One region of the Mesorhizobium sp. CO1-1-11 genome, then DNA from elsewhere that is predicted to be linked to it. Evidence: predicted binding sites of a transcription regulator. Region 1 holds the regulator's gene; the other holds the start of a gene.
The links. The regulator LexA, encoded in region 1, represses DNA repair genes until DNA is damaged. The targets are predictions, from matches to a motif close to TGTTCNNNNTGTGTTCNG.
Positions count from the first base shown of each region.

Region 1 (3,208 bases):
TTCCTCCCAGATTTGATCAGGGCCGCTTGGAAACGCGGCGGCTACGGCGATCATGGTGAGTCCGCCGGTCTGTGTCAAACATTATATATAATTGTTGCTGTGACCCAATATCATATATACTTTCGCCAGACGACGGATTGATCACCATGCGGGATGAAACGAGTTCCACAAAAACGGAAGCCGCCTATCAGCTGTTGCGGCGCGACATCCTGACCACGCGCCTCATGCCCGGCGCCCCGCTCAAACTGAGTGCGCTGCGCGGCACCTATGGCGTCGGCTGGACACCGTTGCGCGAAGCCCTGTCGCGGCTCGAGGCCGAACGCCTGGTCACCGCCATCAGCAATCGTGGTTTTGCCGTGGCTCCGGTGTCGCGGGCCGAGCTGGAGGATCTGGCACGCGCCAGGATGGTGGTCGAGATACCCCTGTTCCTCGAATCGATGGAAAAAGGCGGCAGGGAGTGGGAGGATGCCGTGGTCACCGCCTACTACCGGCTCTCGCGTTGCAAGACGGCGGTCGACGATCCCTCGGACGCGGCCGTCGACAGATGGGACGAGAACCACGAGGCCTTCCATGCGGCGCTGCTGAGCGCCGCCACATGCGACTGGCTGTTGCGGTTCCGCTCGACGATCTCGGATCAGCTGCGCCGGCATCATCGCTTTCTTGGTCTGGCGCCGACACTGCGGGCCGCGGCCGGCCTCAAGGATGGCTATGAAGAGGCAATCGAAGCGCTGCGCGAAGCGATTGCGATCGAACACCATACCGCGATCATGGAAGCGGCGCTCGACCGTGACATCGAGCGGGCCAAGGCGCTGATGACGGCGCATATCGGCTACACACTGCACGTCTATGTCCACAGCGAAGACAGCGGCGCTACCAGATACGCCGCTCGCGCCGGCAGCTTGAAGGCGGGTTCGGGATAACCTCAGCGACGCCTATTCGAACGCGCTGGCCGGTGCGCCGAACGCCCGGATCCATGGCCGCCCGAAGCTACCAATCGTTGGCATTTTGGTTTCGTTTCGTTCCGCGAATAATGGCTCCGCGAATTATACGTCCCCCCGAGGAGAACCTTCCAACTAGCTGATGCCAAAGCCTCGTCGGCGGATGGGCCACAGGCCATTAACCAAAACGATTTCAATGCGCCTGCCGATGGCGGAAAGGGCTGGTTGCTGCCCGCCGTCGCGGGCAAAAAACTTCCGACCCCTTAACAAATTCATTAAACTTTAAACGGTTGCAGAACACAACTGGAACAGATAGTGTTTGTTCTGGGTTTGTTTTTTCGATTCTGGTTCAACCTTTCGTTCAATGTCTTGGGGGCCGCCATGCTGACACGCAAGCAACATGAACTGCTGATGTTCATCCACGAACGGCTCAAGGAAAGCGGGATACCGCCTTCCTTCGACGAGATGAAGGAAGCACTCGATCTTGCCTCCAAGTCGGGGATCCATCGCCTGATCACGGCGCTGGAGGAGCGCGGCTTCATTCGCCGGCTACCCAATCGGGCACGCGCGCTGGAAGTGCTGCGGCTGCCGGACTCGATCGCGCCGGGCCTCAATGCGGCAAAGAAGTTCTCGCCAAGCATCATCCAAGGCAGCCTTGGCCAAGGCAGCGCCGGACGCCAGATCAGGCCGGCCGCTGCGCCTTCGCGCCTGCCCGCGGCCGGCAACGACGACGATGCGGTTTCAGCCGTGTCCATCCCGGTCATGGGCCGTATCGCCGCCGGTGTGCCGATCGATGCCATCCAGCATCAGACGCATTCGATCTCGGTGCCGCCGGACATGATCATGGGCGGCGAGCACTATGCGCTGGAGGTCAAGGGCGACTCGATGATCGAGGCCGGTATCTTCGATGGAGACACGGTCATTATCCGCAATGCCGACACGGCAAGCCCGGGCGAAATTATCGTGGCACTGGTCGACGAAGAGGAAGCGACGCTGAAGCGGTTCCGCCGCAAAGGCGCTTCGATCGCGCTCGAGGCCGCCAATCCAGCCTACGAAACACGCATTTTCGGGCCGGACAGGGTCAAGGTACAAGGCAAGCTGGTCGGGTTGATCAGGCGCTACTGAGCCGGCTTGCCATCGGGCTTGTCGGGTTTTTTGTACGGCGGCAGCCCCCTCGCCTCGCGTGAGAATTTTCGCTGTTCGTGCCAGGGCCGGTATGGTCCGTCGACGGCGAATGCGATCGCGGCCCGGGTCGTGGCCGACTGGGGATTGAAGAAGACGGCAGCGCTTCCCTTGCGGGCGAGCTGCCGTTTGGTGACGACGAGAACCAGTGGATTGTGGCAGACGTCATAGGCGGTTGCGTCATTGACGATGATCAGGTCGGCGAAAGCGCAGGCTTTCCAGGTGGTCTTGCGGTCCTCGACATAGGCAATGATCGCGCCGGAAGGGTGCCTGGCAAGGCACAGGCCTTCGCGGCAGTAGAAAGGCGATCCTGGCGGCAGGTCGGTGGGACTGGCAACATCGAATTGCCCGTCTGTCGTGTCGAACATTTCCGGTTTGACGATTGTTTCGGAGATCAGGGCGCGCTTCCAGTTGTCGGTTGCGAATTCGTTCGGACGTTCCTGGTTGACGGCCAGTTCGCCATTGCCGATCGGCAGCGCGACCAGCCGCGCATCTTCCGAGATCAGCACATCGGGCGCGCGCGTGTGCGACACAGTCAACAGGCCGGCAAGCGCGAATGGCAGCGCCGCGAACCGCAGCCATGTCGTCGCCATCGTCGCGATAACCAGCGCGACGGTGACCAGCAGCACGGATTGCTGCGAAATCAGCCCGACTCCATCGACCGGAGAGCGCTCCGATATCCACGCCGACACGGCGATCATTGCTGTCAGGCCCTTGCCCATAAGGTAGAGAGCCGGCCAATCCAGTCCGAATGGCATCAGCAGGGCGCTGGCGACGGCCAGGAACATCACGACCGACACGATCGGCATCACGGCCAGATTGGCGAACAGGCTGAGCGGCGATACCCGCTGGAAATGCCAGATGGCAAACAGTGCCGTGGCGCTGCCGGCGATAATGGACGTCATGGCCAATCCTCCTGTCGCCAGCAGGAATTTTCGCGTCAGGAATCCCGCCAGGGAACGCTTTGGCGGCGGTGGCCGCGTCTTTCCTGCATGGTGATCGGCCCAGCCGGCATAAGCGCCAACCAGGGCCGCGGTCGCGGCGAACGACATCTGAAAGCTCGGGCCGACAACCTCGTGAGGCGAGAC
Region 1 is NZ_JAIUHE010000022.1:102,282-105,489, forward strand. It holds gene LB554_RS23965 (GntR family transcriptional regulator) at 147-920, shown strand; gene lexA (transcriptional repressor LexA) at 1,320-2,063, shown strand; gene LB554_RS23975 (ComEC/Rec2 family competence protein) at 2,057-3,208, opposite strand, start outside.

Region 2 (3,208 bases), on a different contig from region 1:
TGAGGATGTTGCTGCCATCGATGCCCTCGGCGCTGATCGAAGCCATCGAGACGCCGAGAGCGGAGCCGATGATGTGCAGGAAAAGCGCTTCGCGCTGCAGGTGGCTAAGCCGCTTGGAATCGTCGAGACCCTCGGGAATATTGGCGGGGTCGAGCACCACTGCCGCCGCGACCACGGGACCCGCGAGCGGGCCGCGACCGGCTTCGTCCATCCCGGCGACCGGCCACAAACCATCGGCCATCGCCTTCGTCTCGAAGGAGAAATCGGGTTTCTCGACGATTTCGAAGAGAGGCGGAGAATCAGAACGCGCGCGAGCCATGTTGCGGCGAGGTTCGCATCGGCTCCGATTCTCCGCAAGTCCCTCCGGGTCGGGTGGGGCGCCGGACCGGGAGGGCACCGTCTGCAGGCCGGGGCAGGCCGGACGGGGTTTCTTTGCCACGGCGGCAATGAACAGCCGAGGCGATTTTCGGTTCAGAGCAGCATCAACTGCTCCTGGTCCTTGCCGGCAGCGACGAACTGATCGGTCCGCAGCGTACGCCGCTCGGCATTGAGGCCGAGCCGCTTTGCGGTGATTTCGAAGCGCCGGCCGATCTGCCAGGCATAGGGTCCGGCGCCCTTCATGCGCTTGCCCCATTCCGAATCGTAGTCCTTGCCGTCGCGCATCGAACGGACCAGCGACATGACGTGGCGGTAGCGGTCGGGATAGTGGCGCAGCAGCCAGTCCTTGAAGATCGGGCTGACCTCCAGCGGCAGGCGCAGCACCACGTAGCCGGCCTCGCGCGCCCCGGCATGGTGCGCCGAGTCGAGGATGCGTTCCATCTCCTGGTCGGTCAGGCCCGGAATGATCGGCGCCACCATCACCGAAGCGGGGATACCGGCATCCGAAAGCTGCCTGATCGCCTCCAGCCGCTTGGTCGGCGTCGATGCCCGAGGTTCCATCGTCCTAGCCAGCATGCGGTCAAGCGTCGTCACCGACAGCGCCACCTTGGCCAAGCCCCGCTCCGCCATGCGCGACAGAATGTCGATGTCGCGCACGACCAGGGCTGACTTGGTGACGATGCCGACCGGGTGGCCGCGCGCCTCCAGCACTTCGAGGATTTCGCGCATGATCCGGTACTGCTTCTCGATCGGCTGGTAGGGATCGGTGTTGGTGCCGATGGCGATGGTGCGCGGCTGGTAGCCATCCTTTGACAATTCCTTGTCGAGCAGGCGTGCCGCGTCGGGCTTGGCGAACAGCTTGGATTCGAAGTCCAGGCCCGGCGACAGGCCCATGAACGAGTGTGTCGGCCGCGCGAAGCAATAGACGCAACCGTGCTCGCAGCCGCGATAGGGATTGATCGACCGGTCGAAGGAGATGTCGGGCGATTCGTTGCGGGTGATGATGGTGCGCGGCTTTTCGACCTGCACCTCGGTCTTGAAGGGAGGAAGTTCCTCCAGCGAACTCCAGCCGTCGTCGAAGACATGCCGGCTGACAGGTTCGAACCGGCCGGACGGATTGATGCCTGCCGACCGGCCGCGGTTGCGGTCCGGACGGACCCGCATGCCGCTCTGCTCGATCATCGCGTTGGCCATTTCGGCTCGCCCTGCTCCGAAGGCTGCAATGTCGGCGCGCATGATCGGTTCCATCTTCGCCCGCTCCCAGGGACTGTCCATGTTGTGTCGAATCGCTCTGCTCATGAAACTATTCCTATTTTGTCGATGAGAACAAATCAAGAACTTTCTATGGTGCGCTGCAAAAACTGGCGCCGACCAACGCTTTCCGCTATTCGGCTAACCATGCTCAGTGTTCTGATTGAAACGCACAATAACGAGGAGGGTCTCGCCCGTACGCTGTCGACGCTGATTGGCGGCGCGGTCGAGGGCGTGGTGCGCGAGGTTGTCGTCTGCGACACGGGCTCCAGCGACCAGACGCATCGCGTCGCCGAGCATGCCGGCTGCCACTATGTGGGGAGCGGGGGCATCGCCGCCGGCATCCGCCAGGCCAAGGGTGACTGGCTTCTGTTTCTCGAACCGGGTGCGAGGCTGGTGGAGGGCTGGATCGACGCCGTCGTCGCCCATACGGCCAGGCAGACAATGGCGGCCCGGTTCTCGCGGGCGCGGGGCAGCCGTCCACCGTTCCTGGCCCGGGTCTTTTCGGCAAACCGCGCGCTCGCCGACGGACTGGTGATCAGCAAGCGACAGGCGGCGTCGCTGTCCAAGAATGACGGCACCGCCGAGGCCTTAGCGCGCGGGCTGGCGACCAGGCGGCTCGACGCCGAAATCTGGCCAGCGCAGCCGAAGCAGCAGCACCGCTCTCGGGGGTGATTTTTGCAACGGCTCTGCGTGGCGTTGCTTACGACGCCGATTTGCCGCGCCGCAGATGTTCGTCCAGGCGCGGCATGATCTCGACGAAGTTACAGGGCATGTGCCGGTAATCGAGCTGTGGCTCGAGGATACCGTCCCAGGCGTCCTTGCAGGCGCCGGGCGAGCCCGGCAGCACGAAGACGAAAGTGGCGTTGACGACACCGCCGGTCGCCCGGCTCTGGATCGTCGAGGTGCCGATCTTGTCATAGGAAATGCGGTGGAACACTTCCGAAAAGCCGTCCATGCGCTTTTCGAAGATCGGCTCCAGCGCCTCGGGCGTCACATCGCGTCCGGTAAAACCGGTTCCGCCAGTGGTGATCACGACGTCGACGGCCTTGTCCCGCGACCACGCCAGAACGGTGTCGCGGATTTTTTCGCGGTCGTCGGTGACGATATCGCGGGCGGCCAGGATGTGGCCGGCCTTGGTAATGCGATCGGCCAGTGTCTGGCCGGATTTGTCGTCGGCCAGACTGCGTGTGTCGGAAACAGTCAGCACCGCGATGCGCACCGGAATGAAGGCACGGCTCTCGTCAATTCTGGCCATCTCGCCCAGCCTCCGACGCCATGCTGCGCGTTGCCGCGACGAACCAGTCGGGCTGGCGGCCGCGGATCTCGGCCGCCGCGCGCTTGGCGACATTGCCGGTCTCGAACAGGCCGAAGCACGTCGCGCCCGATCCGGACATTCGTGAAAAGCCCGATCCGGCCTTATCAAGCCATGAAAGCGCCCTGCCGATGGCGGGCTGCATCGCAAGGGCTGGCCGCTCGAGATCGTTGCGGGTGATTTCCAGCCAGTTGCGCAGGCTGTGAAAATCGATGCTGCGCGGCAGCGGCGGCAGCGGCTCATTATCGCGACGGGAGAGTGCGG
Region 2 is NZ_JAIUHE010000001.1:375,438-378,645, forward strand. It holds gene LB554_RS01795 (ribonuclease HII) at 1-319, opposite strand, end outside; gene LB554_RS01800 (PA0069 family radical SAM protein) at 472-1,626, opposite strand; gene LB554_RS01805 (glycosyltransferase) at 1,777-2,304, shown strand; gene moaB (molybdenum cofactor biosynthesis protein B) at 2,333-2,887, opposite strand; gene LB554_RS01815 (4-(cytidine 5'-diphospho)-2-C-methyl-D-erythritol kinase) at 2,874-3,208, opposite strand, start outside.
Region 2: the regulator LexA is predicted to act here: its motif matches at 1,701-1,718, upstream of LB554_RS01800 (PA0069 family radical SAM protein).